Regions from separate parts of the Aminobacter sp. UC22_36 genome, predicted to be linked through region 1. Evidence: riboswitches for the same ligand, from Rfam matches in the RefSeq annotation. Region 1 holds a riboswitch; each other region holds the start of a gene.
What was found. A riboswitch is a leader RNA that binds a small molecule or an ion and turns the genes downstream of it on or off. The one in region 1 is predicted to bind cobalamin.
Positions count from the first base shown of each region.

Region 1 (3,901 bases):
CCGTGAGCGGGGAGAAGGGGGCTGTCATCACGCCCCGTGCCGGATCATAGTATCCCGCCTTCGGCACCGCCACGGGCGCAACGGCTGCCGCTTTCGCACCGGCCAGCCCAGCCAGACGCGCGACCAGCGCCTTCATGTTCTCGGGGCCGCCTTCGCGGAAATAGCCGAGCAGCGCGTCGAGTTCGGCACGTGGCAGCGTCGAGGCTTCGACAAGCCTCAAATCCTCGTCGTGGCTTTCGCCTGGCAGAAGTGCGAGCGCGATGCCCCTTTCGCGTGCGATGGCCGCAAGTTGGTCGCAGCCATAACGCCACCAGTCGTAGCCGCCGAGGATTCGCACCAGAATGACCTTGGCGTGGGCCGCGACACTGTCGACCCAGAGATCGACCGACATCGGGTGCCTGAGATCGCGCAGGCTGGCCAGCCGCATCGACGGCAGGTTTTCCGCATCCGTCTTCCAGGCGTTGGCGAGGCCGGCCAGGTCGCTGTCGGTGAAGGACAGCGCCACCACATCCGCAGGCTTCTGCCTGAGGTCGACCGGCTCGATCAAATCGTCGAGCGTGGCGGATGTGGTGGTCAGGATATGCATTGCTGCGATCCTTCGAAGGTGCAGTGAGACGGCCCCCTCATCCGGCCCTGTGGGCCACCTTGTCCCCGCCAAGGAGAAGAGATGCGCGCCAGCTTTGACACGCTCATCTCCGGCGCGGAGGTCTGGTGAGGGGGCAATTCAGCTCACCCTACCAGAATACGCTCGATTGCAGGGCGGTCGAGGCCCTTGAGGCCGATGACGACGAGGCGCGAGCGGCGATCGTCCTGGGCTGTCCAGGCGCGGTCGTAATAGTGGTTGACGCGCGGGCCGACAGCCTGAACGAGCAGCCGCATCGGCTTGCCGCCGACATCGACAAAACCCTTCACGCGCAACACGTTCTCTTCTTCGGCGGCAGTGGCGACACGCTTGGCCAGTTCGTCCGGGTTGGCGATCGACGGAATCTCGATGACGAAGGTGTCGAAGTCGTCGTGCTCGTGGTCGAAGGCGCCGTCGTGATGGGTCTTGCGGTTTTCGATGTCGTCCTCGACGGCAAGGCCGAGGCCGAGCAGCACCGACGGGTCGACCTTGCCATGCGCCGACGGCACAATCTTGACGGCGCGTGCCAGGTGCTCGCGAACGATCGCGCTGGCGCGGGCATGGCCGGCCTCGTCGAGCAGGTCGCTCTTGGACAGGATGATCAGGTCAGCGCAGGCGACCTGGTCCTCGAACACTTCCTCGACCGGGTCGTCGTGGTCGAGCGAATCATCTGCGCTGCGCTGGGCGGCGAGCGCTTCCATGTCGGAGGCAACCTTGCCTGCGGCAAGCGCAGGGCCGTCAACGACAGCGATGACGCCGTCGACAGTGACGCGGCTCTTGACGCTCGGCCACTGGAAGGCCTGGACCAGCGGCTTGGGCAGCGCCAGGCCGGAGGTCTCGATCAGGATGTGGTCGACGCGCGGCGTGCGCGACAGGATCTGGTCGAGTGCTGGGACAAAATCGTCGGCGACCGTGCAGCAGATGCAGCCATTGGCGAGTTCGACGATGTTTTCTTCCGGGCAGGTGTCGATGCCGCAGCCCTTGAGGATTTCGCCGTCGATGCCGACGTCGCCGAATTCATTGACGATGATGGCAAGGCGCTTGCCCTTGGAATTCTCGATGATGTGGCGGAGCAGCGTGGTCTTGCCGGCGCCGAGAAAGCCGGTGACGACGGTGCAGGGAACGCGATCGACGGAGGCGGTCATGTGTCTTCCTTCAGGAGGTTCAGGGGAGGGATGCGCGCGATGAGGCCGCGCTTGAGGCTGTCGGGACGGCCGCGCCAGGGGATCAGGCCGTCGGTCGAGGTGGCGAAGAGTTTGGCGCCAGTGACGAGATCGTCGCCGGAGGCGATGTCGAGGTCGCCGAAGACGTAGCTCCACGAGCCGTCACGCAGGATGGCGGCACTCAGCCGGCGCTTGCAGTTGCCGAGACATTCGACGCTGCGCACGGTGATGTCTTCGCCGGCCGCTGCCTGGCGCGCAGATTCGGCGAGCTTGGCGCCGGCGCGCGGATGGGTGTCGGAACCAAGTTCGTCGCGGCAGGACGAGCAGACGAGAATCGTCACCTCCGCCGCACGCGCGTTTTCGGCGCTGCCGGATGCGTCCAGAGTTTCGACCGGGAGTGTATCGTCGAGTTCCAAAATGCCAGGCTCCTTGCCTGGGACACCCGCCAGGCGATCGGATCAATGTCGCAGACGGCAGGTCTCCTGGCTCGCGAGTCGTCGCTTTCGTGCCGCCTTCCCGGGAGGAAATCCCAGTGGTCTTGGGCCTAAGCTCGTCGCTTACAGTTGCGGGGACAGCCGCGGATTTGACGCCATCGGCGCGCACCGCATTCCCTCTTAGCCTCCGCCTTTGCGGGCGAAGGACCGTCTGCCGGCGATTTAGGCTTTCGCGAGGGGTGGAGTCAACGTGAGGGAGCGACCAACAATGTCGCTCAGTGCCGGGCCGAGGTCGCCGGCCGGAGTGACTTCGATGCGCTCAAGGCCGAGCCAGTCGCGCATCTGCTTCAGCTCTTCAATAAGCTCGGCCGCCGTTTCCGCTGGGGCGCAGGGTTCGGAATAGGCGGCATGGACACGCAATATACCTGCGGGCCGGTCGGCCTTGAGGTCGACGCGGGCAACGATGCGTTCGCCAAGCAGAAAAGGCAGCACGTAGTAGCCATACTGGCGCTTGTCTGCCGGAGTGTAGATCTCGATGCGATAGCGGAAGCCGAACAATTGCTCGGCGCGCGTGCGCTCGAACACCAGCGGATCGAAGGGTGCCAGCAGGGCGCGGGCCTGGACCTTGCGCGGGATGCGGGCGTCGGCGTGCAGATAGGCCTGCTTGTCCCAACCCTCGACGCGCACGGGAATCAGTTCGCCCGTCTCGACCAGCTCTTCGAGCCGGCCTTTCATGTCGGCGGGTGAAAGCCGGAAATAATCGCGCAGGCAGCCGGCTGTGGCGACGCCGTGGGCGCGGGCCGAGATGCGCAGCAGTTCGCGATGGGCGTCGGCCGGGGTCGGGACGGGCAGTTCGTAAATAGCCGAGGGCAGAACGCGCTCGGGCAGATCGTAGAGACGTTCGAAGCCCCGGCGCGAATGGGTGGTGATGCGCCCGGCCCAGAACAGCCATTCGAAGGCATGCTTTTCGCGGCTCCAGCCCCACCAGCCGCCCGAGCCCTTGGCGCCTTCGATGTCGGACGCGGCGATCGGGCCGCGGTCGACGACCTGGCGAAAGATGTCGTCGACATAGGCTTTGTTGTCGCGGCCAAATTTGGCGAGCGCGCCATACATTTCGTCATGGTCGGCGGCGCGCGCCATGCGCCAGCGCATCAAAGGGAAGGTTTCGAGCGGCAGCAGCGAGGCCTCGTGCGCCCAGTACTCGAACAGCAGCCGTTTTTTCGACTGCATGGCGTCGTCGAGCAGTGCCATGGGGTAGGGGCCGAGTTCGCGAAAAGAGCGGCATGTAGTGGGCGCGCACGACGGCGCTGACCGAGTCGATCTGGAACAGGCCGATGCGGTCGAGCACACGCTGGAGATGCCTGCGGGTGACCGCGCCCGTCGGGCGCGGGTCAGCAAATCCCTGGGCCGCGAGCGCGATGCGGCGGGCGGTGGCGAGCGAGAGTTTTTCCTTCATTGCGGCAAGCTATCGCAGTCTCTTGAGGAGTGACGCAAGGGCACGAGAATCGGTCTTTGCTGCAAATGCTAGCAGAACTGCGGTTCCGGGCTTGTCAGGAGTATAAACCTGAGTAAAATTCGAAGGAAATCAAACGCGAGCCACACGCGCAGGATTTTGGTCCAGCAGTGGGCTTTGCCACGTTTTGGCCAAGGTTGGACTTGCTTCGACCGACCGGCTGCGCTAA
Region 1 is NZ_CP171996.1:2,372,206-2,376,106, forward strand. Features, by position in the region: gene cobN (cobaltochelatase subunit CobN) at 1-586, opposite strand, end outside; gene cobW (cobalamin biosynthesis protein CobW) at 730-1,767, opposite strand; gene ACHMW7_RS14795 (DUF1636 family protein) at 1,764-2,201, opposite strand; cobalamin riboswitch at 2,240-2,446, opposite strand; partial or broken gene ACHMW7_RS14800 (winged helix-turn-helix domain-containing protein) at 2,442-3,567, opposite strand; gene ACHMW7_RS14805 (hypothetical protein) at 3,508-3,708, shown strand.

Region 2 (3,901 bases), 2.5 Mb from region 1:
CGCCTTCAGCTCATGCACCAGTGCCGCGTTGACCACGGTGAAGTCGCCGGACATGTTCGATTTGACGAACAGGTTCTGGTAGGCCGGCTCGATCGACTGCGCGACACCGCAAATGTTGGAGATGGTCGCCGTCGGCGCGATGGCCATGGTGTTTGAGTTGCGCATGCCTGTCTTCCTGACGCGCTTGCGCAAGGCATCCCAGTCGAGCGTCAATGCCCGGTCCATGTCGACACCGGGGCGCGCCTTGGCCAGCAGGTCGATGGAATCGATCGGCAGGATGCCCTTCGACCACAGCGAACCGTCAAAACTCGGATAACGCCCGCGCTCGGCAGCAAGGTCGCAAGACGCCGAAATCGCGTTATAGGAGATCGTTTCCATGCTGGCGTCGGCGAAGGCCACCGCCTGATCGGAGGCATAGGGGATCTTCAGCGCCTGCAAGGCATCCTGGAAGCCCATCAGACCGAGGCCGACCGGACGATGCTGCAGGTTGGAGCGCCTCGCTTCGGGGATGGTGTAGAAATTGATGTCGATGACATTGTCGAGCATGCGCATCGCCGTCTTCACGGTGCGGGCGAGACGGTCGAGGTCGAGACCTTCGGCTGCGATGTGATTGGCGAGATTGACCGAACCGAGATTGCAGACGGCGACCTCGTCCTTCGAGGTGTTGAGGGTGATTTCGGTGCAGAGGTTCGACGAATGCACGACGCCGATGTGGCCTTGTGGCGAACGGATATTGCAGGGGTCCTTGAAGGTGATCCATGGATGCCCGGTTTCAAACAGCATGGTTAGCATCTTGCGCCACAGGTCGAGCGCCTTGACCGTGCGGAACACCTTGATGCCACCAGCCAGAGCCTTCACCTCGTAGGCTTCGTAGGCCGCCTTGAATGCCGTGCCATAGAGATCGTGCAGGTCGGGCACCTCGTCGGGCGAAAACAGCGTCCATGCGCCATCGGCCTCGACGCGCTCCATGAACAGGTCCGGCACCCAGTTGGCGGTGTTCATGTCGTGGGTGCGGCGACGGTCGTCGCCGGTGTTCTTCCTGAGGTCGAGGAATTCCTCGATGTCGACATGCCAGGTTTCGAGATAGGCGCAGACAGCACCCTTGCGCTTACCGCCCTGGTTGACGGCAATCGCCGTGTCGTTGGCCACCTTGAGGAACGGCACCACACCCTGGCTCTCGCCATTGGTGCCCTTGATGTGGGCGCCGAGGCCGCGCACCGGGGTCCAGTCGTTGCCGAGCCCACCGGAATATTTGGCGAGCAGCGCATTGTCCTTCACCGCCTTGAAGATGCCGTCGAGGTCGTCGGCGACGGTAGTCAGGAAGCAGGAGGACAATTGCGGGCGCAGCGTGCCGGAATTGAACAGCGTCGGCGTCGAGGCCATGAAATCGAAGGACGACAACAGGTCATAGAACTCGATGGCGCGGCTCTCGCGGTCGATCTCGCGCCCAGCCAGGCCCATCGCCACGCGCATGAAGAAGGCCTGCGGCAGTTCGAAACGCTTGCCCCTGGTGTGCAGGAAATAACGGTCATAAAGCGTCTGCAGGCCAAGATACTGGAACTGCAGGTCGCACTCGGGTTTAAGCGCGGCACTCAGCCTGGCAAGGTCGAAACGGCCAAGTTCGGGGTCGATCAATTCGGCCTTGATGCCGGTGGTGATGAAGGCGGGGAAATAGGAGGCGTAGCGCTCGGTCATTTCGGCCTGGGTGGCCTGCTCCGGCCTGCCGGAGACGAAGCTCAGCGCCTCGCGCCGCAACCGGTCCAGCAAAAGCCGGGCGCTGACGAAGGCGTAGTTCGGCTCGGTCTCGACAAGCGTGCGCGCGGCGAGGATCGGCGCCAGCGAAAGCTCGTCCACGGTGATGCCGTCATAGAGATTGCGCCTGGTCTCGGCCAGGATGGCAGCCGCCGAGACGGCCTCGAGCCCGGCGCAGGCCTCATCGACGATACGGGCTAGGCGCGTCTCGTCCAGCGGAGCCAGGCTGCCGTCATCGGCCTTGACCTGGAGCGCCGGTGCGGCGACCTCGACCGACACAACCTTGGCGGCGGCGCGCTCACGCGCACGTTCCTCGCGGTAGAGCACATAAGCGCGGGCGACCTTGTGGTGCTCCGAGCGCATCAGCGCCAGTTCGACCTGGTCCTGGATTTCTTCGATGTGGAAGGTGCGGCCCGCGTCGGCACGCCGGGTCAGGGCTGAGACGACCTGTGCCGTCATGTCTTCGACCACCTCATGGACGCGGCGCGAACCCGCCGCCACGGAGCCCTCTGTGGCGAGAAACGCCTTGGTCAGCGCCACAGTGATCTTGGTCGCATCGAATGGCGTCACCGAGCCGTTGCGCCGGATGACGCGGAAGCCAGGTTCGGACGCGGCCTTAGGACTCTGGCTGAGCCCGGACGGTATCCTGTCGGTCCCGTTGCTGTGAAATGTAGAGGTCGCCGGCATCATCTTCCCCGATGGTTTGGGGGCGAAGGGCCTCGAGCGGACGCTGCCGGATTTCGACCGGCGCAAGCCGGCAGAACGCAAGCGCACCACCGGACACCCCGCCCGTGGACGTTCAGAATCTATCGCGGCAGGTCTCCTGGCTCACAGGTCATTACCGCTGTCTGGCCTTCCCAGCGCCCATTGGCGCCAGTGGCACTACGCGACAGCAACTCACTGCTTACAGTTGCGGGGGCAGCGCCGGCATTGCGAAATCGCTCACCGGCTTCCCTCTTAGCTCCCGAGCTGGAATCAACTCGGAAGACCACGATGTCTACATGTAGTATGACTGACTGGTGTCGTGTCAACAGGTGGAAAAATCATTTCCACCTGTTCGACCACTCAACGCCGGCGGCCGATCAATCCTGACGTAGTCGCGCCACAGCGCCTGATAGAGCGAGCACTCGGCACTCAGGGGTTCATGGCTGCCAACACCAACGATCCTGCCTTCGTCGAGCACGGATCGTGTCGGCCGAACGCGCCGAAAAGAGATGATGGGTGACGATGATGACGAGGCGGTCGCGGCCGAAGGACAGAAGCTCGCGCTCGAGCGACATCGCCGATGCGGCGTTAAGTCCGGAGGAAGCCCCCCAGAAACGAAAAAAGCGGGCGCCAGCCCGCTTCCCTCTGGGTCCTGAGACTTGCACACCGCCGGTACATTCGTGGTCGGCCAGCCGTCAATCAGGGCAAATTCAACAATCCGCGGCAAAACCCGACATCGTATCTCGACGCGCGTTTCACTCCCGGCGGACTGCCGATGGGGCTCATATGGGGAGGGGCGTCGGATAAGACAATAGGATTGCCGACGGTTGCAAGGCCGGCATCGTCGAACTGACGCCGACCGACTGGCCATCCTGCCTAGCGCATCGGCTCGAAAATCGGAAACAACTTTCGGAAAGCACGATGCGTAGATTTAAAGACTAGAGCGTCGTTTGTGGCAGTCCGGCCAGGCAGGTGCCGCTTGCTACTTTGCAGCGCGGGCTACGCGCTTCTTCTTGGGTTCTACGGGTTTCAGAGCCTCGGCGGCGCGGTCAGCCTCGTCCTTGGCCAAGCGCAATTCCCGCAACTTTGCGGTCTTGATGGCCCGGGCTTTTGCTTCCGACTGATATTCGGCCATGGCGCTGTTGCGCTCCGCTGTCTTCTTCTGTGCCTCGATCGAACGAGACTGAGCTTTTTCCAGAAAATTTTCCATGACTACATCCAATATCTGAAATCCTCTTCGTGCGCGGAAAATAAAAATTCCACTGCGCCTTAAATAAGGTTTCTCAGCCCGGAATTCAAATTTCTCGGCTATTTGTCACTGAATCAGGTTTTTAAGCGCCTCTGGCACCTGTTATTTTTGAATACTCTGGCGCCTGCGGAATAATTTTTGGCACTCCTGTCATTCGAGTGCCAAAGGGCGTACATAGAGGATGCGGTCCCCTAT
Region 2 is NZ_CP171996.1:4,904,263-4,908,163, forward strand. Features, by position in the region: gene ACHMW7_RS27500 (ribonucleoside-diphosphate reductase subunit alpha) at 1-2,439, opposite strand, end outside; cobalamin riboswitch at 2,548-2,760, opposite strand; gene ACHMW7_RS27505 (hypothetical protein) at 3,440-3,667, opposite strand.
Region 2: it holds a riboswitch for cobalamin, as region 1 does, so the genes downstream of both, ACHMW7_RS27500 (ribonucleoside-diphosphate reductase subunit alpha) here and ACHMW7_RS14795 (DUF1636 family protein) in region 1, are expected to answer to the same signal.

Region 3 (3,901 bases), 570 kb from region 1:
CAGCGCGCCGGCAAAGGCGAAGGCCGGCACGGTGATGGCGCCGAACACCATGCCGGCGTGGATCAGCGCCATGATGGCGCCGAAGGCGGCACCGGATGAGACGCCGAGCAGGTGCGGATCGGCGAGCGGATTGCGTGTCACCGATTGCAGCCCCGCCCCCACCAGCGCCAGCGAAGCGCCGACAGCGGCCCCCAGGATGACGCGCGGCGCGCGCACATCCCAGACGATGTTCTCGCGGCCGCTCGACCAGGCCACCTCGACGCTTCCCGGCATCAGCTTGTTGGCAATCACACCCCACACGGTCTCGAGCGGGATCGCCACCGGGCCGACGCCAACGGCGATGACCATGCTGATGACGAGCACCAAGGCCAGCCCCGGGATCAGGGCCGGCATGGCGTGGATCAGGACGTGCCGTGGCCCGGCGACGAGGTGTCGGTGCGACACGGTCAGTCAGCCCGCATTGCGGCGGCCAGCCGCTTGATCGCGGCAATGTTGCGCGGTCCCGGCGTCGCCTCGTTGTATTCGAGCACGAAGAAGCGATTGTTCTTCACGGCGGCGATGTCCTTGAAGGCCGGGTTGCTGCGCATGAACTCGATCTTCTGCTCGGCTGTCACCTCGCCGTAATTGACGATCACCACCATGTCCGGGTTGCGCTCGATGACCGGCTCCCAGCCGATCTCGACCCAGCTCGACTCGACGTCGTCGGAGATGTTCCGGCCGCCGGCTGCCTCGATGATCGCCGTCGGCATAGCGTAGCGGCCGGCGGTGAACGGCTTCTGCTCGCCGGAATCGTAGAGGAACACGTTGATTGGCTTGTCGAGCTTGGGCAGCGACGCCTGGAAGTCGGCAAGCTCCTTCTCGTAACCTGCCACCAGCGCTTCCGCCTTCTCGCGCACGCCGAAGATCGCGCCGAGATTGGTGAGGTCGGCATACATGTCCTGAAGCGAGGACTTGTCCTTCTTCATGATGTGGATGCAGCTCTCGGTCAGCTCATAGACCGCGATGTTGAACGGGGCGAGCGTGTCGGGGGTGACGTCGCCGCCGACCTTCATGCCGTAGTTCCAGCCGGCGAAGAACAGGTCGGTGTCGACGCCGAGCAGCACTTCCTTGGTGACATATTTCGGCGCGAGCTCGGGCAATTCGCCGACGCCCTTGCGCAGGTTTTCGTCCAGCGTCTTCCAGCCGGAGATGCCGGAATAGCCGACCATATGGTCAGCGAGGCCGAGCACCAGCATCATCTCGGTCAGGTTGACGTCGTGGGACACCGCCCGCTTGGGCGCGGCCTCGAAGGTGACGTCGCGGTTGCAGCTCTTGACGGTGACGGGGAAGCCGCTGGCCGCCGCTGAGGCGCAAGTGGCAAGCAGGGCGGCGGCAATGATCGGCAGGCGCATGGAGGCTCCTTGGGTTGTTGTCAGCGTTCGAGGTGGAAGGAAAACGCGGGCGGCCGGTGACCGGATGGTCGTCGAGGATGGCGCCCACGGAAAAGCTCTGGCGGATGCGCTCGGGCGTCAGGATGTCGGCCGGCTTGCCGCAGGCGATCGCGCGGCCGGCGTCCATCACCAGCACGCGATGGGCGTGCGCCGAGGCCAGCGCCAGGTCGTGTAGGGAAACGATGACGGTGCAGCCGAGATTGCCGAGCAGTTCCAGCACTTCGAGCTGGTGGCGGATGTCGAGATGATTGGTCGGCTCGTCGAGGATCAGAAGATCCGGCCGCTGCACCAGCGCACGGGCGATCATCACGCGCTGCTTTTCGCCGCCCGAAAGCGAGCCGAAGTCGCGCGCGGCAAAAGCGGTCAAGCCGAGCAGGCCGAGTGCGGACTCGACCTTGATGTAGTCGTCGTCGCTGGTGCCGAAGCTCGTGACATGCGGGGTCAGGCCAAGCTCGACGATCTCGGCAACCGTCAGGCCGAAGTCGGAGGCGCTTTCCTGCAGTACCGTGGCGATGCGGCGGGCGCAGTCGCGCGGCTTCATCTTCCAGATGTCGGTGCCGTCGAGGCGAACCGTGCCTGCGGTGGGCCGGTGATAGCGGTAGAGGCAGCGCAGCAGGCTCGACTTGCCGGCGCCGTTGGGGCCGACGATGGCGAGCATCTCGCCAGGTGCAACCGCAAGGCTTACCGGCTCGAGGATCGGCCGGGAGGCGCGCGGCCCCCAGCTGACGCCGTCGAGTTCGAGCAGTGCCGGAGTCGTGCCTACGAGGCGACTAGCGGCGTGGACGCGATCGAGCATGCCATGTCTCCGCGATTGGGCGGAGCAGGCGAAACGATCCGGTGAGCGCGCCGGTACCAAATAGGGCAGTCGCAACCATCATCATCTCCACGGCACACCCCGGCCGGTTGAGTTAATCGGATGATGGCAGGTCTCCTGGCTTGCGGGTGATCGCGTCTCGGAGCCTTCCCAGCCGAACGGCCAGTGGCATGTTTCCGATTTGCTATCCGCTCACAGTTGCGGGGGCAGCCACGGTTTCGCGTCGAGGACGTCTCACCGTGTTCCCATTTAACCTGCTGCCCGAACCGGATAGCAGGAACCATCGCTGTCGTGGCTACAACAGCGACGGGTTGCTGACAATCGCTAAAGCGTCATGCCGCCTGCTGAATTGCATCACGCCGGTCGAGTGTGAAGGAAATGAGCGCGACGACGAAGGCGGAGAGCGCGATGGCCGCGCCGACAAGCGGCAAGTCGGCATAGCTGACGCCCATCGAGATAGCGGCGCCACCAGCCCAGGCGCCGGCGGCGTTGCCGGCGTTGAAGGCGCCCTGGTTCAAGGTTGCGGCGAGGTTCGGCGCTTCCGAGGCGGTCTCGACGACGCGCATCTGCATCGGCGGCACGATGACGAAGGTGATGACGCCCCACAGGAAGACGAGCAGGATCGCCGCCGGCGCCGAATAGCTGAGCTGGGCGAAGGCGACATGGATCGCTGCCATCACCATCAGCGCGCCGATGGCCGTCGGCATCAGTTTCCAGTCGGCCAGCTTGCCGCCGATGATGTTGCCGATGGTCATGCCGCCGCCGAAGAGCAGCAGGATCCAGGTGACCGAATCGACCGACACGCCGGTGACGTCGGTCAGGATCGGCTTGATGTAGGTGAAGACGGCAAACAGGCTGCCCGAGGCGAGTGCCGAGATGATCATGGCGAGCCATACTTGCAGCTTGCCGAGCACCTTGACCTCGCCAGCCACGCCGCCCTTGCCGGGAGGGGCGACGCCGGCCGGCACCAAAAAGGCAATGGCTGCGACCGAGAGCAGGCCGATGACGACGACGGCGAAGAAGGTGGCGCGCCAGCCATAGGCTTCGCCAAGGGCGGTGCCGCCCGGCACGCCCAAGATGTTGGCGAGCGTCAGGCCGGCGAACATCAGGGCAATCGCGCTGGCCCGCTTGTTGGCCGGCACCAGGCTTGCCGCCACCACCGAGCCGATGCCGAAAAAGGCACCGTGGCCGAAGGCGGTGATGACGCGTGCGATCATCAGCGTCCAGTAGGTCGGCGCGACGGCGCAGAGCAGGTTGCCGAGCACGAACATCATGGCGAGGCCGATCAGCACCGGCTTGCGCGGCAGCCTGGCCGTGCCGACGGCGATGATCGGGGCGCCGATGACCACGCCGAGCGCGTAGCCGGTGACAAGCAGGCCGGCGGCGGGGATCGAGACGCCGAGGTCGGCTGCGACCTCAGGCAGCAGGCCCATGATCACAAATTCGGTGGTGCCGATGCAAAAGGATGCGACGGCCAGAGCGAGGATCGGCAAGGGCATGAGCGGACTCGGGGGGAGCTGAAACGATTTAGATCTACATTTTCCTCATGTCGGGCGCGGGACAAGGCATGTTGGTGCATTGCAGCAATGCATTGGATGCATGGCAGGCATACGGCAGGCGCAGCCTCGAGGTGTTACGCCTGTTGCGCCAGGTCGCG
Region 3 is NZ_CP171996.1:1,797,505-1,801,405, forward strand. Features, by position in the region: gene ACHMW7_RS11950 (FecCD family ABC transporter permease) at 1-393, opposite strand, end outside; gene ACHMW7_RS11955 (ABC transporter substrate-binding protein) at 447-1,265, opposite strand; gene ACHMW7_RS11960 (ABC transporter ATP-binding protein) at 1,213-2,226, opposite strand; cobalamin riboswitch at 2,334-2,544, opposite strand; gene ACHMW7_RS11965 (MFS transporter) at 2,577-3,743, opposite strand; gene ACHMW7_RS11970 (LysR substrate-binding domain-containing protein) at 3,878-3,901, opposite strand, start outside.
Region 3: it holds a riboswitch for cobalamin, as region 1 does, so the genes downstream of both, ACHMW7_RS11960 (ABC transporter ATP-binding protein) here and ACHMW7_RS14795 (DUF1636 family protein) in region 1, are expected to answer to the same signal.